One region of the Vibrio sp. STUT-A11 genome, then DNA from elsewhere that is predicted to be linked to it. Evidence: predicted binding sites of a transcription regulator. Region 1 holds the regulator's gene; each other region holds the start of a gene.
The links. Region 1 encodes PurR, which represses purine synthesis genes. Its sites were predicted from a motif close to TNANGNAAACGTTTNCNTNA; they were not measured.
Positions count from the first base shown of each region.

Region 2: a site for PurR is predicted at 5,453-5,472, ahead of OO774_RS11325 (NupC/NupG family nucleoside CNT transporter). Genes of this name have one in related genera too.
Region 3: a site for PurR is predicted at 5,669-5,688, ahead of purE (5-(carboxyamino)imidazole ribonucleotide mutase). Genes of this name have one in related genera too.

Region 1 is NZ_AP026763.1:2,246,776-2,254,906, forward strand. It holds gene cmoM (tRNA uridine 5-oxyacetic acid(34) methyltransferase CmoM) at 1-596, opposite strand, end outside; gene elyC (envelope biogenesis factor ElyC) at 711-1,496, shown strand; gene torR (two-component system response regulator TorR) at 1,803-2,513, opposite strand; gene torD (molecular chaperone TorD) at 2,778-3,425, shown strand; gene purR (HTH-type transcriptional repressor PurR) at 3,857-4,861, shown strand; cyclic di-GMP riboswitch class I at 5,127-5,215, shown strand; gene OO774_RS10570 (TfoX/Sxy family DNA transformation protein) at 5,332-5,922, shown strand; gene OO774_RS10575 (TVP38/TMEM64 family protein) at 6,105-6,797, shown strand; gene OO774_RS10580 (DUF2007 domain-containing protein) at 6,797-7,120, shown strand; gene OO774_RS10585 (alpha/beta hydrolase) at 7,321-8,124, opposite strand.
Region 2 is NZ_AP026763.1:2,426,119-2,434,249, reverse strand. It holds gene rnd (ribonuclease D) at 1-747, shown strand, start outside; gene minE (cell division topological specificity factor MinE) at 1,093-1,356, opposite strand; gene minD (septum site-determining protein MinD) at 1,359-2,171, opposite strand; gene minC (septum site-determining protein MinC) at 2,189-2,851, opposite strand; gene OO774_RS11340 (YcgL domain-containing protein) at 3,049-3,333, shown strand; gene OO774_RS11335 (lytic murein transglycosylase) at 3,379-4,350, shown strand; gene OO774_RS11330 (LysR family transcriptional regulator) at 4,425-5,372, shown strand; gene OO774_RS11325 (NupC/NupG family nucleoside CNT transporter) at 5,613-6,812, shown strand; gene folD (bifunctional methylenetetrahydrofolate dehydrogenase/methenyltetrahydrofolate cyclohydrolase FolD) at 6,892-7,752, opposite strand; tRNA gene OO774_RS11315 (tRNA-Arg) at 7,957-8,033, shown strand; gene OO774_RS11310 (2,3-dihydro-2,3-dihydroxybenzoate dehydrogenase) at 8,090-8,131, opposite strand, start outside.
Region 3 is NZ_AP026763.1:3,313,965-3,322,095, forward strand. It holds tRNA gene OO774_RS15425 (tRNA-Glu) at 1-67, opposite strand, end outside; rRNA gene OO774_RS15430 (16S ribosomal RNA) at 157-1,709, opposite strand; gene OO774_RS15435 (gamma carbonic anhydrase family protein) at 2,263-2,811, shown strand; gene OO774_RS15440 (DUF1488 domain-containing protein) at 2,828-3,091, opposite strand; gene aroE (shikimate dehydrogenase) at 3,095-3,928, opposite strand; gene hemF (oxygen-dependent coproporphyrinogen oxidase) at 4,031-4,948, opposite strand; gene OO774_RS15455 (L-threonylcarbamoyladenylate synthase) at 4,997-5,554, opposite strand; gene purE (5-(carboxyamino)imidazole ribonucleotide mutase) at 5,759-6,244, shown strand; gene OO774_RS15465 (5-(carboxyamino)imidazole ribonucleotide synthase) at 6,249-7,376, shown strand; gene OO774_RS15470 (topoisomerase DNA-binding C4 zinc finger domain-containing protein) at 7,444-8,013, opposite strand; gene OO774_RS15475 (DUF494 family protein) at 8,096-8,131, opposite strand, start outside.

The DNA of each region.
Region 1 (8,131 bases):
TCTATCCATTGGTAGACTTCTTCTGGTTTCAAGCCTTTTTGCGGCTGTAGTTTAAATCTTTTCCGGTGAGGCATACCGTCCAAAATATGAGGAATGTTGCCACAAACCACGTTTTTGTAGACTAAACCATGGTGGTTATAGAACATCACCGATGCAATGCCTCCCGGTTTCACTTGCTCCAATACCGTTTCGAGAGCGGTTTTAGGATCGACCAACCACTCCATCACCGCATGAAACATGGCAAGATCCACCTGGCTTTCCATGTGCTCGCCAATGGACTGGACAGGTGAATGAATCAGGCGATACTGCTCAAGCAAACCGTTATTTTCAATATCCTGTTTGGCTAGTTGCAGCATTTCCGAAGATAGATCACATAACGCGACACGATGTCCGAGCTTAGCAAGCTTTTGAGACATTTGTGCTAAACCACCACCCGCATCCAAAACTTCTAGGGGTTGCTGGTCTGCCTCTAATTCACTTAGAATCTGTAGAAAATCTTCCCACACAATGATTTGGCGGATCTCCCCTTTATCGGAGCCGTAAATATTTTTTGCAAATTTGTGGGCGATATCGTCGAAATTGCGGTCTTCTGTCACTTCTGCTGAGTTATCATAACGGATTGTGTCGCTATTCTGGCACAAGGAAAGCAGGAATAAAGAGGAATACCCTCATTTTTATTTTCAATTGATGTTTTTTCGGACTATTTATGTATGTTTGAGCTGAAAAAAGTAGTGTCAGCTTTGCTCATGCCCTTACCAGCATTGCTGCTGATAGGATTATTGGGCCTGGCTCTCATTAGTTTTACCACTAAGCGTAAAACCGGCTGCTTCGTTGTTTTATTCTCTTTTGTCGGCATTTTCCTTGTTGCCTTCCAGCCTGTTTCAACCAAGCTTCTTATGCCACTGGAACGTGAACACAAAGCGTTTCTACCCGTTTCTGGAACCATCGATTACGTGATGGTGCTAGGCAATGGTCACGTTATCGATGACGAAATTCCACCCACTTCTCAGTTAAGTCGTGCCGCGCTAATGCGTTTAACAGAAGGCATTCGTATTTTGCGCATGTATCCTGGCGCTAAATTGATTCTTTCCGGCTATGACGGCGGATCTGAAATCAGCCATGCGCGTATGATGGCAAACGTCGCTCTGGCGCTAGGTGTGGCGAAATCCGATATTATTTTATTGGAAGATGCAAAAGATACTTGGGAAGAAGCACGTCAGGCTGCGGCGTTCGTCCAGCAAAAGGAAATTGTTTTAGTTACCTCGGCCAGCCACATGAGCCGAGCTCTGTATGAATTTAATGCAGCAGGGATTAAACCCCTCCCAGCACCGACAAACTTCTTGGCCATCGAAGAAGTCAATCAAGCTTGGGATAAATACTCACCGAAAGCGCGTTACTTGGAGCAAACCGAACTGTTTTGGCATGAATATCTTGGCAGTATCTGGCAACGCTTGCGTGATATGGTAGGACAAACGCCGATGGTAGAACCTCAATAGCTCATGCGTCGAGTGCTTTACGTAAGGTAACTTTGAGAAACAAAAAAGGAGAGCAACGGCTAAATGCCGTTCGTTTAGTAGCTAACGGCATGTTTAAGTCTCCAGTCATCCTGAACAACGACGAAGGAGTGTGATTCAGGATCTAATTTCCGCGCACTTTATAGCCGAAATTATTTCATTAACAGCTCAGCGCGCTGCGATTAGATTCCTAGTCTCGCTTGAGCTCGCTGGAATGACACAGATAAAATCGTTACGCGATTGGCTTTAAGCTAGCGCTCTCCTTTTGTTGAGCTTGTTTTTTGGGTATTAATCCCCGGCAAACATGTAGCCTTCGCCATGAACCGTGACAAAAATTTGTGGGTTCTTGGGATCAAACTCCATCTTGGCACGCATACGCCTAATTAATACATCTATGGTACGGTCATTGGGCGCATCCACACGATGACTGATCATATTCAAAATACGCTCACGACTCAGCACTTGATTCGGATAAGACGACAACGCCACCAAAAGCTCGTATTCGGCTTTGGTTAGTTTTACTGGCTCACCATTGCGGCTCAACGCTCGACGTTGAATATCAAACGTCCACTCGCCAAAACGAACAATATGTTGCTCGTTGGTTTCGTTTGTCTTGCTTGTCCCATTGCGTGCGGTCGAAATACGCCACAGCAAGTTTTTAACGCGAACTAATAACTCACGAAGTTCAAAAGGCTTGGTGACGTAATCGTCAGCCCCCATTTCCAGGCCAACAATTTTGTCGATGCTATCCGTGCGTCCTGTAACTAATATGATACCAATATCCGATTGGCTGCGTAATTCGCGCGTAAGCATCAGGCCGTCTTCACCCGGCAAATTAATATCCAGCATGATAAGATCAACATCGCCAGCTTGCAGTACCTCACGCATTTGCGTGCCACTCTCTGCTTCACTGACTATATAACCTTCATTTTGAAAATAACCCGCTAGCTTACTACGCGTTACAACATCATCTTCTACGACTAATACGTGATAGCTCATTTACACCACTTTCTGTCATTGATCATTCGAGATGTATTCTATTCATAACTATTAACATTTCTAGTCATAGGCGGACTAAAAAGCAAGATTTAGTGATTTTGTTGATTCAAAACAAGCTTACCAAGCCCTGTTAACAAATGGACATATTTCTCTATAAAACATCATAGTTATAGTTACTGCTGTTCATTTTAATTGATTACACTTAAAGGATATCTGAATTTGATTTTGTGGTGCCAGAAATAGAGCATCATTCAGGAGCCTAAAATGCAAGAAGTGAAAGCTTTTAATGAAAAACGTGCCGAAATTTACTGGTGGTTTTCTAGCTTATTCGCCAAAGAACTAACAGACAAAGAATTGGAGACTTACCATAGTGTCGAAATTCGTAGCTTTTTGGCGGGCTTAGGTGAAAATGAATCTCTCAAGCCCTCGATAGATAACCTTGTAGACGCACTGAACCGCCTACAAGACCGCGCAGATGCTCAGCTAGAGCTTGCTGCGGACTTTTGTGAGCTGTTCTTAAAAACCGAAAAGTACGGTGCGCTTCCCTACGCTTCTATGTACATTGGCGAATCTGGTTTGCTCAATGACAAGCCAGCAGAAGAGATGGAAAAGTTGATGGCTGAGTATGGTGTCCAAGTTGACGACAATCTAAAAGAACCAGCCGACCACTTAGCGGTAGAACTGGACTTCTTGGGTAACATGATCATCCGCTCTAATGAGTTTGAACAAGAAAAACATATGGAAGCAGCCTTCGTTAAACAAAATGCATTTATCGAAGGTCAACTCATGTCTTGGTTACCACAATTCTCGCAAAAGTGTCAGCAATTGGATGACTTTGGCTTCTACGCCAGCGTCGCGCAACTATTAATTGCATTTTGTAAACTGGACAGCGCTTACCTTCTTGGTGAATAATTGCCGCCTGTTTTAGGGAGCCTGGCTATTAGGTTCCCTATTTTTTATTCGTTAACTATTAAAATTGTTCCAAGCGCTCGCTTTCTAGCAATCAAAATGTGACTTCAGAGACACAAAACCATTGCTGAAATTATTGCCAGCCTGCTCGCATAGGGCTAAAATGTGAACGCAAACGATTAAATATGATTTTATGTAAACCGCTGAAATAAAGCGGTTTTTGTGTTTTCTTAATAGGTTGATGACCTTTCTTCACTCGGTTGAAGAAAATGAGCATTATCGACCGCTGTTGCTACTTACCCTCTACCGACTTCGGAGTAACCACTGCTAAACAGACTCAGCGCCATTGTTAATGTTGCGCTAAGTTTACACAAACACTCAGCACTAGGTTTATCTTCCACGGTATATTAGTAGCTCGATACAGGACACCATTTATGGCCACTATAAAAGACGTTGCTCGATTAGCCGGCGTTTCTACCACCACTGTTTCGCACGTTATCAACAAAACGCGCTTTGTTGCAGAAGCAACGCAAGAAAAAGTAATGAAAGCGGTTGATGAGCTTAACTATGCACCAAGTGCGGTTGCTCGTAGCTTAAAATGTAACTCAACGCGAACTATCGGTATGTTGGTAACGCAATCTACCAACCTATTCTTCTCTGAAGTTATCGATGGTGTAGAAAGTTACTGCTACCGCCAAGGCTACACACTTATCTTGTGTAACACTGGTGGTATTTATGAAAAGCAACGAGATTACATTCGCATGCTCGCCGAAAAGCGTGTCGATGGCATACTGGTGATGTGTTCCGACCTGACAGAAGAGCTGAAGCAAATGCTTGACCGTCACGCTGATATTCCAAAAGTAGTCATGGATTGGGGTCCAGAAAGCTCGCAAGCAGACAAAATCATGGATAACTCAGAGGAAGGCGGTTACATCGCGACTAAGTATCTGATTGATAACGGTCATACCGATATTGCTTGTTTAAGTGGTCACTTTGAAAAACTCGCATGCCAAGAGCGGATTGCTGGATTCCGTCGAGCAATGGCAGAAGCAAACCTACCGGTAAACGAAGACTGGTTTTTTGAAGGTAACTTTGAATGTGATACCGCTGTTTTGGTCGCAGACAAAATTACCGCAATGGCAAAACGCCCAACAGCCGTATTCTGTTTCAATGACACCATGGCGTTGGGTCTCATGAGCCGTCTACAACAGAATGGCATTAAGATTCCTGACGAGGTATCCGTCATCGGTTACGACAATATCGAGTTGGCAGAATACTTTTCGCCACCGCTAACAACGATCCACCAACCAAAGCGTCGTGTCGGTAAAAATGCCTTCGAGATTCTGCTTGAACGTATTAAAGACAAAGAACACGAAAAACGCATTTTTGAAATGCAGCCAGAGTTGGTCGTTCGAAATACAGTGAAAAAACTCAATTAATGACCAGTAAGCGCTCACCTGAGCGCTTATTTTTTGTCCGGAAAAATAACTTTATCACCCTTTTGTTCACTTTAGTCAGCAAACGCTTTATAAGTTACTGTTTTTTTTAAACACGATCCACCTCACATCGCCTCAAACTTGTGCTCAGCCTTCAATCTCAAATACGAAACTAAACCCATAAAACATGGTCGTTTTATTGAAGCAATATCACAATTTGATCTCTGAAATGTGATGTTAATTCAAGATAAAAAGTATTCTCTACCTGTCACGCACAGGGCAAACCATCCGAAAGGGTGGGACGCAAAGCTTCCGGCCTTAACCATTCGATAAATGGAAGGTAGCGGGGTTACCGATGGCAAATATGCATATAATGAGTTTACCCTTTAATGACATTGTGCTTGCATGTATTTGCTACTCTCTCGGACCTGACTTTTGGTGGCGTAATATTAATTACACCGAGATAACACATCATGGATAAACCGATACTCAAAGATTCTATGAAGCTATTTGAGGCACTTGGTACGATCAAGTCGCGCTCAATGTTTGGTGGCTTCGGACTTTTCGCTGATGAAACGATGTTTGCACTGGTTGTGAATGATCAACTTCATATACGAGCAGACCAACAAACTTCATCTAACTTCGAGAAGCAAGGACTAAAACCGTACGTTTACAAGAAACGTGGTTTCCCGGTCGTTACTAAGTACTATGCGATTTCCGACGACTTATGGGAATCCAGTGAACGCTTGATAGAAGTAGCGAAGAAGTCGTTAGAACAAGCCAATTTAGAAAAAAAGCAGCAAGCCAGTAGTAAACCTGACAGGTTGAAAGATCTACCCAATTTACGACTAGCGACAGAACGAATGCTTAAGAAAGCTGGTATTAAATCAGTAGAACAACTTGAGGAAACTGGCGCATTAGGCGCTTACAAAGCGATACGTGATACGCACTCCGCAAAAGTAAGCATTGAGTTGCTATGGGCTTTAGAAGGGGCGATTAACGGCACTCATTGGAGCGTTGTTCCCCAATCTCGAAGGGAAGAGCTAAAAAGTGCGCTCTCTTAGCCGAAAGAGATAAACCTTTTCGATGTATAAAAACCGCAGTTTCGACTGCGGTTTTTTTTGAAATTTTTTCCAGCCTCAAACTGTCTGTTATTTTGTATATCAAATGATTGTTATGAGTACCATATTTAACTACTGGTACCTGTTAACGTTTTAGAGCAAGGCTGTTCTTCTGGAGTACGACAATGAATAAAAAACTGGTTTTTGGGTTAATACTGCTGTTAACGATAATTTTATTAGCCGTTAACTTTAGCCAGTACCTCACTTTAGAGAACGCTAAAGCCCAGCAAGACGCACTTAACGCCTATATCGATCAACGGTTTGTCTTTGCTGTTACGCTCTATTTCGTCGCTTATGTCGCGATCACCGCGTTTTCTATTCCCGGTGCAGCGGTCGTCACTCTGTTAGCCGCTGCTCTATTCGGCTTTTGGACTAGCTTACTTCTCGTCTCATTTGCCAGTACGATCGGGGCAACGTTAGCTTTTCTGAGTAGTCGTTACTTATTACGAGATTGGGTACAAACAAAATTTGGTTCAAAGCTCAACGCGATTAACCAAGGCGTCAAAAAAGACGGGGCATCTTACCTACTCTCATTACGATTGATCCCTGTATTTCCTTTCTTTCTAATCAACCTATTGATGGGATTAACCCCGATGTCTGTTGGCCGATTTTATTTGACCAGCCAAATAGGTATGCTTCCAGGCACCGCTGTTTATCTCAATGCAGGTACTCAACTGGCAACGATTGAAAGCCTCTCTGATATCGTTTCACCGAGCGTGTTAGCTTCATTTGCGTTGCTTGGGCTTTTTCCTATCATTGCTAAATGGCTGATGAATAAATTCAGACCCACTCAAGTGCAGCCAAATGGAAACTCTTGATGAAGATATTTATTGCGAAAAACCCGGCAGAAGCGCATATCGTTTGTGAGTTGCTGAAAACAGAGCAAATTTTTTGTGAAGTACGAGGAGAAGGCATTTTCGGATTGAAAGGAGAGTTACCATTCGGCGACGATACCGACCCTTACGTTTGGTTATTGAATCCAGAACAGAAGATGAGAGCCTTGGCTATTATTGAAGCCTATCAAAAACAGACACAGCCAAACACCTATCAAGATTGGACATGCCCTAAATGTTCGGAACTCAATGAAGGCCAATTTGGCGCGTGCTGGCAGTGTGGCTATCAGATAGATGAAAGGGGATAGGTAGTTAAGGGGATGGGTAGTTAAGGCGATAGGTCCTAGATCCTAGGTCCTAGGTCCTAGGATTGCTCGCGGGGACTTCGGTGTTTTTATTGAACGTTGGTATTTGTTGTTTTGGAATACGGTGCGCTTCGCTTACGGAAAACTGAATACAGCAAGAGAGCTAGAGCTCCCCTAGGGCCTAAAACCTAGGACCTTATAGATTACGCAACTAACGTTTGTTGCTTGATGAACTCAATCGAGTACTGATTAAAATCCTCTGGACGTTCTACATTACAAACGTGGCCGCAGTTGGGGATCTCGCGAAGCACACTCAGTTTATGTGCCGCAACCATCTCTTTCACCGGTTGGATGAACATGTAATCTCTGTCCCCCATCAAGTAGAGGGTTGGAATCGCTAATTCTCTGTCTTTAAAGTACTTCATTAACGGGTTCACATCCGCCGCCAAAATAAACCAACGCTTAAACTCTTTTTGACAGAGCTTTTTAGCTTCTCTTATAAACAGGTGCCGAGACTCGCGTTGATTACGCTGTGGCATCACAATATACGCGAACAACTTGTACAGCCACATGTAAGGCAAGATATGTTTGCCAAAGTTACCCAGTTTAACGAGTATTTGTGATCGTGTATTGAGGCGAGTAACCGCACCACCTAACACCATTGAATCCACTCGGTCAGAGGCCAACTCGGCAAGATTTCGCACAATGATCGTACCTAATGACATCCCGACAAAATGCGCAGACTGGATTTTTAAGTGATCCAAAACTTTTAAGATATCTTGAGTCACTTCCGTGAACGTATAGCGACTGGTCATCAATTCTTTCAATAACTGATTTGACTTCCCATGTCCTCGCAGATCTATCAGCACTAAATTAAAGTGCTGTTTATAGGCTTTAATTTGCTTAAACCAAATTGAAGAACTGCCACCAGCACCGTGCACGAAAACCACCCACTCATTACTGGTGGGATGCAAGTAGGTTTTATGGAAAAGTAGCGGCTCAGTCATATACCAG
Region 2 (8,131 bases), 180 kb from region 1:
TATCTGGGTGTTGAACTGGATAAGAGCGAGTCTCGAACTGACTGGATGGCTCGCCCGCTGACACAAAAGCAGCTTGACTATGCCGCAGCTGACGTTCATTACTTGATGCCGCTTTACGAAATCCTGCTCGACAAAGTGACCGAAGCTGGCTGGTGGCATGCGGTGCAGCAGGAGAGCGATTTACTGGTTTCGAAGCGTATTCGTGAAGTGAATGAAGAAAATGCTTATCTCGATATCAAAGGTGCGTGGCAGCTGAAACCGTCTGAGTTAGCTATCTTAAAACCGCTGGCCACTTGGCGTTACCGCCAGGCAATCAAACGTGACCTTGCTCTGAACTTTGTTTTCAAAGAAGGGGACTTATTAACGGTTGCCCGCCTTGGTTTAACAAGCTTCAAGAAAATGGAAGCGGAAGGCATTGATATCCGTGCGGTTAATCGTCACGGTGCAAAAATTGCTGATATCGTTAAAAAAGCTAAGCAGACACCTGTGGATGAGTACCCTGAGAAAATTGAACGTCTTATGGACTACCCGGGCTATAAGCAGGTCTTCAAGAACATGAAAGATATTGTCAAAAGTGCATCACAGAAATCGGGCTTAGCGACTGAGTTTCTTGCCTCTAAAAAGCAGATCAATCAGTTGCTTAGTTGGGTATGGAAAAAGGACCGTGATCCGGCAAGATTGCCTGATGTGATGCAAAACTGGCGTCTTGAACTTATCGGCGAAAAAATGAATAAAGCGCTTAAGTAGCTGTAAATAAAAAGGTTGGCAAAATAGCCAACCTTTTTAATTCACTCACGGACTTTCAAACCGTCATTCCGACGAGCATAAGCGAGTCTCGAATATACCAATACTAGGATTTCAGTTCTGAGCTGTACTTAACGAACCCCAGCACCTTAGTCATAGATTCTGAATCACGCTCGTCCCTCGCTGTTCAGAATGACGAGGTGAATCATGATCCACAGAATACTGTCATTCCGACGAGCATAAGCGAGATCAGGAATCTACTAACAGCAAGCGACAAAATTGCAAGCATGAGTGTTTGTTATCAAGCTCGAAAGACTCGAGCTCACTTCACAAATACCGACTGGACAATTACTTTTCGTCGTCAGGCAACTTTACGTTGAGCTCAAGCACTGAGATATCATCATCTTTATGCTCAAATGTTAAATCAACCATGTTCGGGTCAATGTCGACGTATTTGCCGATCACCTTCAGGATATCCTCTTTTAACTGAGGCAGGTAAGACGGTGCCGGATCATCTTGGCTGCGTCGTTCTGCCACAATAATTTGCAAACGCTCTTTGGCTAGACTTGCGGATTTTTTCTTCTGTGGGCGGAAAAATTCTAATAGTGACATGTCTATCCTCCGAACAGTCGTTTAAAGAGTCCTTTCTTCTCCTCTGTAAGGAAACGAAAATCTACCTTATTACCCAGTAAGCGGTCTACCGTGTCAGAGTAAGCCATGCCCGCATCTGTCTCTTCATCAAATGTTACTGGCACACCTTTGTTTGATGCGTTAAGCACCGCTTGGCTTTCAGGAATCACACCCAGTAGCGGGATGTGAAGGATCTCCTCAACGTCCTCAACACTCAGCATTTCACCTTGGTTTACGCGCATCGGGTTGTAACGCGTCAACAGAAGGTGTTGCTTCACTGGCTCTAAACCTTGCTCAGCTCGTAGAGATTTCGAATCCAGAATACCCAAAATACGGTCTGAGTCGCGTACAGATGAGACTTCAGGGTTGGTGGTCACAATGGCTTCATCCGCGTAGTAGAGCGCCATTAGAGCACCTTGCTCGATACCTGCTGGTGAATCACAGATGATGAAGTCAAAATCCATATCATCTAATTCTGTAAACACACGCTGCACGCCATCCTTAGTGAGTGCGTCTTTATCGCGTGTCTGAGATGCAGGAAGAATAAATAAGTTTTCAGTGCGCTTATCTTTGATCAGCGCTTGGTTTAACGTCGCTTCACCGTTGATGACGTTCACAAAGTCATAAACGACACGGCGCTCACAACCCATAATAAGATCGAGGTTACGCAAACCGATATCGAAATCGATTACCGCTGTCTTATTGCCTTTTAGAGCCAAGCCAGAGGCGATGGCTGCGCTTGAAGTGGTCTTACCGACGCCACCTTTACCAGACGTTACTACAATAATGCGTGCCATTTGTTTTCCTTTTTATACTAAATCGTGAGCGTTTCGAGATGTAATGATTCTTCGGCTTTACTGATCATTACTTTCTGCTGCCAATACTCACTCTCAATTTGATCGCTTAACCAGTAATCTCCAGCAATAGATACTAGTTCTGCTTGTAAATCGTGGCAAATAATCCGCGCTTCATGCTGCCCACTTGCGCCTGCAATTGCGCGTCCGCGCAAAGTTCCGTGAATATGAATAGAACCATCGGCAATAACTTCCGCCCCTGCGCTAACATGTGCTAGTACCACTAAATCACCGTCTTTCGCGTAGATTTGTTGACCAGAGCGAACCGGCGTACGAACGAACTTAGTCGGCGCCATTTTAGCGGGTGCCTGACTTGGCGATTTACTTGCAGACATGATGGCGAAGCCAGCTTCAGAAGCAAGGTTCTGTACACGTTTATCTTTACAGCCCGCTACACCGACCGGAATGAACCCAGCGTCGGCAATGCCTTGCTTGAGTTTGGGGAAATCAATGTCGCCTTCGACTTTCGCTATATTGATAACCAAAGGTGCCGATGCAAAGAAAGACGGTGCCTGTGACACTTTTTCTTGCAAAAATTCGATAGTTTTTTCTATCTTGCTGTCAGAAAGGTGTAAAACTGACAAAGTAAAGCTGCTACCTTTAAGGTCTGGTGAATGGGTCATCGTGGACTTGTTGCCTCTGTTGAAAGAGCGTTGCCTTAAACTAGGCCTATCATGTTATATTTCATCTTTTGACGCAGCAAGTTCTCTAGCAAGCAATTCGGTGAATTAATCTCAAATTTGCTATTAAGTTTGCGGCAATTTTACGTTTCCAACTAAATCCGTACATAAAACGGGTAAATCAGCATAAAAGGCGTGTCATGCTTTGTTCTATTTATAAAAGCTCTAAAAAAGAAGGTACTTATCTCTATATTCCGAAAAAGGACGACTTTTCACAGGTTCCTGACACCTTGATGCAGATGTTCGGTAAGCCTATCGCTGTCATGACGATTAAACTTGATGGTCGTACATTGGCACAGGTGGATATTGAAAAAGTGAAAGTTTCGCTGCTGAATGACGGTTTCTTCCTTCAAGTTCCACCACCACCAGAAAATCTGTTAGAAAAATATAAAGAACAAAAAGCTCAGCAAAAAGACAGGAAATAATTCCATATCTTGCTGAGACTTCTGCCTTGCTCAAGGAGGGGAAATATGAAAAAAATACTGGCTACACTGCTTAGCGTTGGCATGTGTGCCTCAGCTTTTGCAAGTAGTGAAGGTTTTGAGGAATACCTAGATAAGTTGCGTGCAGAAGCGCGCGCTCAAGGCATCTCCGAGCAGGTCATCAGCGCCGCTTTCGCTAATGTTGAATATAAACCACGAGCGGTGAAAGCGGACCGAAACCAACCTGAGAAAAAACTGACGTTGGATGAGTACATTCCGCGTGCAGTCCCTGAGTGGAAGGTGAAGCAAGCGAAAGAATTATACAAAGAGCACTACACGGCTCTTAAACGCATTGGTGAGACCTTCGGCGTTCAGCCACGTTTTATTGTTGCGTTGTGGGGCGTGGAAAGTAATTTCGGTAAGTTTACGGGTAACTTCCGTGTCATCGATGCGCTTTCTACCATGGCATTTGAAGGTCGCCGTGAAGAGTTCTTCCGTAAAGAAACCATGGCTGCCCTTCAGATTCTGGATCAAGGCCATATTGAACTTGAGAATTTCAAAGGTTCATGGGCTGGTGCGATGGGGCAGTGTCAGTTTATGCCAAGCTCCTTCCTCCGCTTTGCAGCGGATGGCAACGGCGACGGCAAGAAAGACATCTGGCAAACCAAAGCAGACGTGTTTGCTTCAACAGCGAATTACCTGAGCAAATCTGGCTGGGATGACAATTACACCTGGGGACGTCAGGTAAAAGTTCCGAAAGGCATTGATCGCAACTTAGAAGGACGAACCGAAGAGAAAGGTAAGTACCTGCAAGAGTGGAGTAAATTAGGTATCACTAAGTTTGATGGCAGCCCGTTGCCTAAACTGGATGACGATATCAAAGCTTGGCTGATTATGCCTGACAATGAAAACGGTCGAACTTATCTGGTTTACAATAACTACAATGTGTTGATGAAGTGGAACCGCTCTTACTACTTCGCTCTAGCTGTTAGCCACTTAGCTGATCGCATCACATACTAGTTCCTGAATAAATTATCGTTCTTAAGGGCTCTTCGGAGCCCTTAGTTTTTACTGCATTTAAATCGAGGTAATTTGTGTTATCTGAACGCGCTGCTCAAATGGTCATTTTCTCGGCATTGATCAAACACAAAAGCTTTACGGCGGCAGCAAAAAGCCTCGGCGTATCCGTCTCCCATGTGAGTAAACAACTTAGCCAATTAGAGAACTCACTTGGTATCAAGCTGGTGCAACGCACCACGCGAAGTTTTACTCCGACTGAAGCGGGCAAAACCTTTTATTATCATTGTGAGCAGGTCGTTCAGGCCGTCAGCAGTGCCACGCTGGAAATGGAAAGCCAGAGAGATGAAGTGGCTGGGCTTGTAAGGTTGGGCATATCGCAATCATTCGGCACGTTACATATCATTCCTGCCATTCAGGAGCTAAGGGAACTGTATCCTCAACTTGAGGTTGAAGTGCACTTGTTCGACTATAAGGTGGATATGTTAGCTGAGGGCTTGGATTTATGGGTAACCAACAATGAACACTTGCCCGAGGGGTACATTGCCCAGCGATTAACGGATTGCCAGTTTGTTGTCGCGGCGTCCCCAGACTACCTGCTTAAACATGATAAGCCAGTGGAACCTGACGATCTATCTTTGCACAACTGCCTGATCTACAGAAGCTGGGAGCGTGATTACACCGGATGGGCATTTACAAAAGACCAGCAGGAACTAAATGTAAAAGTTTCTGGTAACTATTCTGTGGATCTTGCTGAAGCGGTTCGCGACGCTGCAATCGCAGGGTGGGGAATTGCTTATCTCGCGACGTATTTGCTTGGCGATGAATTCAGAACTGGGAAGCTAATTCAATTGCTCCCTGAATGGAAAGCCAGCCAGTCGATGCCTTTCTATGCGGTGTATCCGAGCCGACAGCACATGCCGAAAAAAATATCTGCGGTGATCAACTTTATAAAACAGAAGATCGGTAACCCTTGCCATTGGGATCAAAGATTAGCACCGTATATCTCCATTCCTAAGTCATGACGATTGTATATATAAGGTGATTTTTGTCGCAAAAATTTTTCTGAATCTATAAACAATTTTTCCATATGGAAATAATAACAAAAAGCAAACGTTTATCATTATTAAATTCAATGGCTTAATGTTTAGTTTGAATATTGACCACTGAAACTTTTCACACTGTTAACAACCTCAAGTTGCAGCATTTTGAGTCCGCTATACAATCCGACGCCTTTACCATTCCCCTTCTGTCGGACCCAATTTATGAACTCACTTATTGGTATCGTAGCCATACTCTTCGTAGCATGGCTACTTTCTACAAATAGAAAAAATATAAAGATCAGAACCGTCTCACTTGCCTTTGCCTTACAGGTATTGTTTGCACTATTGGTTCTGTATGTACCAGCAGGGCGAGACGCTCTAAACTCAGTGAGCAGCGTTGTATCGAACTTAATCAACTATGGTCAGGAAGGCATCGCGTTTTTATTCGGCAATTTGGCGACAGGCGGATTCACTTTCGCGATTAATGTTCTGGGCATCATCATTTTCTTCTCCTCGCTGATTGCTGGCCTTTATCACATTGGTATTATGCCAAGGATGATTAACTTTATCGGTGGTGGTATCCAAAAGCTGTTAGGCATTGGGCGTGCCGAGTCTTTATCTGCTACAGCCAATATCTTTGTTGGCACGATTGAAGCGCCATTAATGGTTAAGCCTTATTTAAAGCACATGACGGATTCACAGTTCTTTGCAGTAATGACTGGTGGGTTGGCTTCGGTTGCTGGTGGTACGTTGGTCGGCTATGCATCTTTGGGTGTAGACTTAAATTACCTGATCGCGGCGGCGTTTATGTCTGCTCCTGCCGGTTTGTTGATGGCTAAAATTCTGATGCCGGAAGACACAAACCAAGCTGATGAAATCGATCTTAGCCAAGTTGAAATCCCACGAGCAACCAATGTGGTCGAAGCTTTGGCAGATGGTGCGATGGCGGGTGTTCGTATCGCGGTTGCAGTTGGTGGCACGCTGTTGGCTTTCATCAGTGTGATTGCATTGCTTAACGGTATTTTGGGATGGTTTGGCGATCTTATTGGCACGCCATTAAGCTTCGAACTCGTTTTAGGCTACGTATTTGCGCCAGTTGCATGGCTGTTAGGTGTGCCATGGGCAGAGGCGATCACAGCAGGGTCTCTGATCGGGAATAAAATCGTAGTAAATGAGTTTGTTGCTTTTATTCAACTTGCAGAAGTGAAGTCGCAGCTAAGTGCCCATTCTCAAGCGATTGTGACTTTTGCACTATGTGGCTTTGCGAACATCTCAAGCATGGCAATGCTCATTGGTGGTTTGGGCTCATTGGTGCCAGAGAAGCGTGCGTTCGTGTCTAAGCATGGATTCCGCGCGATTGTCGCAGGTGTGATGGCGAACTTGATGAGTGCATCCATTGCCGGTGTGATTTTGAGTCTTTAACGATTTAGACTAAATTTACACCACATAAAGAAAAAAGGCTCCTTATCCAGGAGCCTTTTTCGTACTTAGTATTCTGCCATTACTTTTCAGTATGGAACTGCTCACAAGCCAGCATAGTATTTTCAATCAGGCTTGCTACTGTCATTGGGCCAACGCCACCCGGTACTGGAGTAATGAAGCTCGCGCTTTCACGTGCTTTATCGTATTCCACGTCGCCAACCAGCTTACCAGAGTCAAGACGGTTGATACCTACATCGACAACCACAGCGCCTTTCTTAATCCATTCGCCAGGAATGAAGTTTGGTTTACCTACAGCAACAACGACAACGTCAGCTTGACGAACGTAGCTCTCCAAGTCTTTAGTAAAGCGGTGACAGGTCGTCGTTGTACAGCCGGCCAATAGCAGCTCAAGTGTCATTGGACGACCAACGATATTTGAAGCTCCAACTACCACCGCGTGCTTACCACGAAGATTAATATTGTAGCGGTCGAGCAGGGTAATAATACCTTTCGGCGTACAAGAGCGTAGTTTAGGGATACGCTGAGCAAGACGACCTACGTTATAAGGGTGGAAGCCATCCACGTCTTTCTCTGGATGAATACGCTCTAAAACATGAGTGCTATCAATTCCAGCAGGAAGTGGAAGCTGAACTAAAATGCCATCAATTTCGTTGTCATTGTTCAACTCATCGATCAACGCTAGCAATTCTGCTTCAGTGGTTGATGCCGGAAGGTCAAAAGACTTGGAAACAAAACCCACTTCTTCACAAGCGCGGCGCTTACTGCCCACGTAAACTTGAGAAGCTGGGTCTTCACCAACTAGAACAACTGCAAGACCAGGGGCGCGTAATCCAGCTTCAACGCGAGCTTTTACACGTGCTGCAACTTCAGAACGAACAGTTTGGGAAATGAGAGTCCCATCTATATTTTGAGCAGTCATGACTTTCCTTATAAATTTTAGAAGGCAGATAATCTGCGGCGCATTGTCGCAGAATTTCTATTTAACATCCATACGCAAACGTTTGCCCTGGGTCGTTTTTGAGCATCTACTGCTTCAGTGACCTTTTTTTAGGCATTCAGATCAGAATGTTACTAAAAGCCGTTGATTTACCCATTTTAACTCGTATAATCCTTTCCCTGTAGCGCGCCCTTAGCTCAGCTGGATAGAGCACGTCCCTTCTAAGGATGTGGTCATAGGTTCGAATCCTATAGGGCGTGCCATTTATTCAAAAGCCCCGATAACTCGATGAGTTGTCGGGGCTTTGTCGTTTATACCGCTAAAAAGTTGCACCGCCATCGACTCTTAAATCATGCATGGT
Region 3 (8,131 bases), 1.1 Mb from region 1:
GTAGGGGAGTCGAACCCCTGTTACCGCCGTGAAAGGGCGGTGTCCTAGGCCTCTAGACGAACGGGACACTAAGTGAACATCTTGGGGGATGTTCTATCTCTTAAACTTCATAAACCGTATCAATCTGTGTGGACACTCATCACGATAATCATCGTATAAGGAGGTGATCCAGCGCCAGGTTCCCCTAGCGCTACCTTGTTACGACTTCACCCCAGTCATGAACCACAAAGTGGTAAGCGTCCCCCCGAAGGTTAAACTACCTACTTCTTTTGCAGCCCACTCCCATGGTGTGACGGGCGGTGTGTACAAGGCCCGGGAACGTATTCACCGTGGCATTCTGATCCACGATTACTAGCGATTCCGACTTCATGGAGTCGAGTTGCAGACTCCAATCCGGACTACGACGCACTTTTTGGGATTCGCTCACTTTCGCAAGTTGGCCGCCCTCTGTATGCGCCATTGTAGCACGTGTGTAGCCCTACTCGTAAGGGCCATGATGACTTGACGTCGTCCCCACCTTCCTCCGGTTTATCACCGGCAGTCTCCCTGGAGTTCCCGACATTACTCGCTGGCAAACAAGGATAAGGGTTGCGCTCGTTGCGGGACTTAACCCAACATTTCACAACACGAGCTGACGACAGCCATGCAGCACCTGTCTCAGAGTTCCCGAAGGCACCAATCCATCTCTGGAAAGTTCTCTGGATGTCAAGAGTAGGTAAGGTTCTTCGCGTTGCATCGAATTAAACCACATGCTCCACCGCTTGTGCGGGCCCCCGTCAATTCATTTGAGTTTTAATCTTGCGACCGTACTCCCCAGGCGGTCTACTTAACGCGTTAGCTCCGAAAGCCACGGCTCAAGGCCACAACCTCCAAGTAGACATCGTTTACGGCGTGGACTACCAGGGTATCTAATCCTGTTTGCTCCCCACGCTTTCGCATCTGAGTGTCAGTATCTGTCCAGGGGGCCGCCTTCGCCACCGGTATTCCTTCAGATCTCTACGCATTTCACCGCTACACCTGAAATTCTACCCCCCTCTACAGTACTCTAGTCTGCCAGTTTCAAATGCTATTCCGAGGTTGAGCCCCGGGCTTTCACATCTGACTTAACAAACCACCTGCATGCGCTTTACGCCCAGTAATTCCGATTAACGCTCGCACCCTCCGTATTACCGCGGCTGCTGGCACGGAGTTAGCCGGTGCTTCTTCTGTCGCTAACGTCAAATAATGCATCTATTAAACACACTACCTTCCTCACGACTGAAAGTGCTTTACAACCCGAAGGCCTTCTTCACACACGCGGCATGGCTGCATCAGGCTTGCGCCCATTGTGCAATATTCCCCACTGCTGCCTCCCGTAGGAGTCTGGACCGTGTCTCAGTTCCAGTGTGGCTGATCATCCTCTCAGACCAGCTAGGGATCGTCGCCTTGGTGAGCCCTTACCTCACCAACTAGCTAATCCCACCTAGGCATATCCTGACGCGAGAGGCCCGAAGGTCCCCCTCTTTGGCCCGTAGGCATCATGCGGTATTAGCCATCGTTTCCAATGGTTATCCCCCACATCAGGGCAATTTCCTAGGCATTACTCACCCGTCCGCCGCTCGACGCCGTTAACGTTCCCCGAAGGTTCAGTTAACTCGTTTCCGCTCGACTTGCATGTGTTAGGCCTGCCGCCAGCGTTCAATCTGAGCCATGATCAAACTCTTCAATTTAAGATTTTGTTCGGCTCAATGAATACTGACTTCAAAACTACAAAAGTAACTTTAAAGCTATTATCGTTATTCCTTTATAAAAAAGGAGAACGATAATGAATTGACTGTGCCAAGTCCGAAGACTTGATTGGTCACTCAGTTCATTGAAACCTAATTTGAAACCGAAGTTTCTAATTGGATTATCATCAACGAGTGCCCACACAGATTGATAGGTCTATATTGTTAAAGAGCTTTCCTATTGAGCCTTGAGCTATGCGCCCCACTCAAATCGGACGGCCATTTTAGCGAGTTAAAGTTTAGTGTCAATCACTTTTTCAAACTTTTTTCAAGCGTTTCCGCTTGGCTAATTTGGCTTGCTAACTCAACATCGTTTCTTTCGAAGCGTTGCCGTGTCAGCGAGGTGGCATTATAGAGATTGCGATCACATTGGCAAGCCCTTTTTGAGGTTTTTTTTGATTTATTTGTCGTTTGGGTGTTTTTTATTCTAAAAGGCGAGTTTTTACTACTCTTCTACCCCTATATACCCTTTAATCGCCCATAATAAGGAGAAAAGATGAGTTCAATAAGAAGTTATAAAGGTATAAAGCCTCAGCTTGGTGAGCGAGTTTACGTCGATTCAACATCTGTTTTAGTCGGAGACATCGTTATTGGGGATGATTCTAGCGTTTGGCCATTGGTTGCTGCGCGTGGCGATGTCAATCATATCCACATCGGCGAACGAACAAATATCCAAGATGGCAGTGTATTACACGTGACACACAAGAATCAGGAAAACCCAAACGGCTATCCATTAATTATTGGCAATGATGTCACTGTCGGTCACAAAGTCATGCTGCATGGTTGTGAGATTCACGATCGCGTATTGGTAGGTATGGGAGCAATCGTTCTTGATGGTGCTGTTATACAATCTGAAGTGATGATTGGCGCTGGCAGTTTAGTTCCGCCTGGGAAAATATTAGAAAGTGGCTACCTCTATGTTGGTAGCCCGGTAAAACAAGCACGCCCACTGTCAGAAAAAGAGCGCGCTTTTTTACAAAAGTCTTCAGATAACTACGTCCAGAACAAGAACGACTACATGAATGAAGTCGAAATAATTGGTTAGTCATCCGATAGCCTAATTATTCAATAACAATGTGGCCTTCTTCATTGAAGGCTTCATCTTCTATCAGTTCTTCGGCCATTTCTTCCAGATCAAAGCGTAAGGCTAAAAATGCTTCTACAGCTTCTTGCTCGTCTTCAATATCCAATCCACTCATTTTGGAGAGCTTTTGTTTCGTGACGTAGCATTCAATCAGTGCGCCCGATTGCTGCGCAGGAAAGTGGATTGATTGTGATGCTTCATCCCAAGACTGGATGTCTGGGAATAAAATGGATTGATTCATCGATTATTGACCTTCAAGATTTTTTCTAAGCTCACGTAAAATCTGTTTGGCTCCAGGACGTAAACCGCGCCAGAGCATAAAGCTTTCAGACGCTTGACCTACCAACATTCCCAAGCCGTCATAGGCATGAATAGCACCATGCTCTTTAGCCCATTGATTAAAGGTGGTGTCCCCCTTGCCATACATCATGTCATAGCTTGTGCTGTTAGGAGCAAATATTGCTGATGATATTTCAGGAAGTTCGCCACTTAGCGACGCAGACGTTGAGTTGATAATGACGTCGTATTCTTGCGTAATACTACTCATCTCTTTCGCTGACACAGGCCCATAATCGGAAAACAGCGCTGCCAATTCTTTAGCTTTAGAAAATGTACGGTTGGTCACCGTCAATGAAGCAGGCCTTTGCTCAAGTAACGGCAGAATTACTCCTCGAGAAGCACCACCAGCTCCAATGATTAGGATACGAGCGCCTTCTAGAACGACTTGATGCTGTAGTAAGTCTTGCACCAGACCTGCACCATCCGTGTTGTCACCGATGATTTCACCATCATCAAGCTTCTTAAGTGTATTCACAGCTCCGGCAAGTTGGGCACGCTCTGTCAAACGAGTAGCAAATTGATACGCCTGCTCTTTAAAAGGTAAAGTGACATTACATCCTTTTCCACCTTCAGCAAAAAATACGTTCACCGCTTCGATAAATCCATCGACAGGGGCGCATTCGGCTGTGTAAGTCAGTGATTGATTTGTCTGGCGAGCAAAAAGTGTGTGAATAAATGGCGACTTACTGTGCCCGATGGGATTACCAAACACGGCATAGCGATCAACTTGCTGAGTCATTTTCTTACCTTTATTCCTTACCTTAATATAGAGAAAAACAGGGCCATCTGATTAAAGATGACCCTATCACTATCTTTCTATATAGAAAAGGAGATTCAGCGCTTACCAGTCACGTGGTTTTAGGTATCGCTCGTAAAGCTCGGCTTCAGGTGTCCCAGCTTCAGGCTGATAACTGTATTCCCAGCGTGCTAGTGGCGGCATTGACATAAGAATCGACTCCGTACGTCCACCACTTTGCAAACCAAACAAAGTGCCACGGTCGTACACCAAGTTAAACTCAACATAACGGCCACGACGATACAACTGAAACTCTCGCTCACGCTCGCCAAACTCAATATCTTTACGTCGTGCAACGATGGGCAGGTAAGCCTGACAGAAGCCTTCACCCACCGCTTTGATGTAATCGAAACATTTGTCGAACTCCCAATGGTTCAAGTCATCAAAGAACAAACCACCAACACCACGAGTTTCGTTTCGATGTGGAAGGAAGAAATACTTGTCACACCAAGCTTTGTGATCCGAATAGACTTCATCACCAAATGGGGCACAGATGGCCTTCGCGGTATCGTGCCATGACTGGCAGTCTTCTTCGAAAGGATAGAACGGCGTTAAGTCGAAGCCACCACCAAACCACCAAATCGGATCTTCTCCGTCTTTTTCTGCGATAAAGAAGCGCACATTGGCATGTGACGTCGGCACATACGGGTTTTTAGGGTGAATAACCAAAGACACTCCCATCGCTTCAAAACGGCGCCCCGCCAATTCAGGGCGATGCGCTGTTGCTGACGCTGGCATTTCTTTGCCTTCTACATGAGAGAAGTTCACTCCACCTTGCTCAAACACGTCGCCATCACGCAGAACACGTGAACGACCACCACCACCAAGACGCTCTCCCGGCTCACGATGCCAAGCATCTTCGACAAAGACGGCCTTTCCATCTTCTTGTTCTAACTGCTGACAAATGGAATCCTGAAGCGACATCAGGAACTGCTTTACGGCATGCTTATCGATTGCTGACATACGTTATTACCTATTATCTGGTACCTATTAGAAGGCTGGTAGGCAGGGTTAGCCCTGTCTTAATATTTGCGAGGTTTTGGCGTCACGAATTTCACTTGGCTTATCACGACCGCTGGTTTCACCACGAAGAATCGCCACCAGCTTATCACCCAGCTGCTGCTCAACCTCTTCCGTCGTCATACACGGCGGCAAGCCTGAAAGATTCGCGCTGGTAGAGGTTAACGGCTTTCCGAATGCATTACACATCTTTTGCACCAAAGGATGATCAGTCACACGAACTGCAATTGAGTCAAACTGTCCTGAAACCCAATTAGAGACTTTATCGCTCGCAGGCATGATCCAAGTGTAAGGACCAGGCCAGGTGGCATGAACTTTATCTAACTGCGCTTGCGTCAGCTGAGATTCGTCAATATAAGGTAATAGCTGATCGTAGCTGGCAGCAATAAGGATGAGCCCCTTTTCTACCGGGCGCTGTTTTAGTTCCAGTAGCTTTTGGATTGCCTCTGGATTATCGGGATCACACCCAACGCCAAAAACACCTTCTGTTGGATAGGCAATCACTTCGCCTTGCTGTAGTGCATTGAGCACCTGTTCAAAGTTATCCACCGATGACTTCCTGATTATCTGACTGTATTATTTTCTCTGTGCCTAAGTGTACAAAGATTCATTCTCAGAGACTAAAGCAATTTTTTATAAAATGTATCTATACTCTTTACAAAGGCACGCAAACGTTTGCTTGAGATAAAAATCCCCGTATAATGCGCACAAATTTATCAGCTCACCTAATTTTGCAGCTTGAAGGAGTTTGAGATGAAAGTCGGTATCATCATGGGTTCTAAATCAGATTGGCCAACCATGAAACTAGCAGCGGACATGCTGGATCAATTTGGCGTGTCTTACGAAACAAAAGTGGTGTCAGCTCACCGTACTCCTCAACTATTGGCTGATTACGCAAGCAGTGCGAAAGAGCGCGGCATCAAAGTAATCATCGCAGGTGCGGGCGGCGCAGCTCACCTACCAGGTATGGCGGCGGCATTCACGAGCTTGCCAGTACTTGGCGTTCCGGTTCAGTCACGTGCTCTGAAAGGAATGGACTCTCTGCTGTCTATCGTACAAATGCCTAAAGGTATTGCGGTCGGCACATTAGCGATTGGCGAAGCAGGTGCAGCAAACGCAGGTATCCTGGCAGCACAAATCCTGGGTACGCATGATGAAAGTATCATGGCGAAGGTAGAAGCATTCCGCAACGAACAGACGGAAACGGTACTGGCTAACCCAAACCCAGCTGAGGACTAATCGGATGCACGTACTGGTTCTAGGAGCAGGTCAGTTGGCTCGTATGATGTCTCTGGCTGGTGCACCACTGAATATTCAAATCTCTGCTTACGATGTGGGTAGCGGCAATATCGTTCATCCTCTTACTCAACATGTGCTTGGTCATGGTCTGGAAAATGCCATTGAACAAGTCGATGTGATCACCGCAGAATTCGAACATATCCCTCATGATGTGCTCGACATCTGTGAAGAGAGTGGAAAGTTCCTTCCGAGCACAGAAGCGATCAAAGCAGGCGGTGACCGTCGTCTTGAAAAAGCCCTACTCGATAACGCTGGCGTGCGTAATGCGAAATACTACGTGATTGAAACACGTGAAGATTTCGATCTTGCGATTGAGCACGTTGGGATGCCAATGGTTCTGAAAAGTGCATTAGGCGGCTACGATGGTAAAGGTCAATGGCGCTTGAAAGAAGCTTCTCAGGTAGACGCTATCTGGACAGAAATGGCCGAGTGCATTGCTGCAACACCAACTCAAGCCATTGTGGCAGAAGAGTTTGTTCCATTTAACTGTGAAGTATCTTTAGTTGGAGCTCGCGGTAAAGATGGCAGCATTGAAGTTTATCCACTGGCAGAGAACGTGCACACTGATGGTGTACTAAGCCTTTCTACCGCCATTGATGAACCTGAACTTCAAACGCAAGCCAAACAGATGTTTACTGCGGTTGCAGAAAGTCTCGGTTATGTAGGCGTATTAGCCCTAGAGTTCTTCGATGTTGATGGCACTTTACTGGTGAATGAGATCGCGCCACGCGTTCACAACTCAGGTCACTGGACACAGCAAGGTGCAGAAACCTGTCAGTTTGAAAACCATTTGCGCGCGGTTTGTGGTTTGCCACTAGGCAGCACGAAACTGGTTCGCGAAACGTCGATGGTTAATATTCTCGGTGAAGACACTTTGCCAGAAGCGGTATTAGCGATGGATGGTTGCCATATTCATTGGTATGGCAAAGAAAAACGTGCAGGCCGTAAGATGGGCCACATTAATGTGTGTGGAGACTACCCAGGAGAACTTCACCGCAGGCTATGTGCATTAGCCAACGTATTGGATAAAGAGGCTTTTCCTGCTGTGCATAGTTTTGCCAAGCAGTCATAAGATTAAAATCCAGATAAAGAACAACAAAGGGTCGCATCATGCGACCCTTTTTAATGGGTAGTATCGTTTACTGAGCTTGCGTATGCTGACACTTGCGGTTGGCACACTGCAACTTCACCCCACTGGCGAGCTTCTTTTCAACCAGTAAAGTAAAACCGCACTCTTCACAACGGCCTTTGACTGGGGGCTGGTTCACGGCAAACTTACATCTCGGGTAGTTATCACAGGCATAAAATGTTTTGCCGAAGCGTGTTTTACGCTCGACTAAATGGCCTTTGCCACATTCAGGACAAGCATGTAGCTCCTGTGGCTGTTTTTCCGGCTCGGGCTGGTTAATCGATTCAATATGATGACAAGCCGGATAATGACTGCATCCGACAAACATGCCATAACGTCCCTGGCGTAACACCAACTCGTTACCACACTCAGGGCAAGGTACGCCCAGCTCTTTGACGATGTGACCATCATTACTGTTCAGCGCTTTGATGTAATCGCAACCTGGATACTGACTACAGCCGAGAAACGGGCCGTGTTTACCGTGCTTAAGGATCAGCTCTGCTCCGCATTTTGGACACGGTTCATGTTCGAGCGCATGTTCATGGGCAGAGAAAAGGCTGTTGTCGATTTTACTACTCATACTTACCGTTTACTTGAAAGACATACCAAATGGACAAGTTCGCGTTCACACTCAACGGAACACGAACCTGCCGGAATGAGGCTTAGTGAAGGATCCCTTGTTCCTTGGTATATAACAA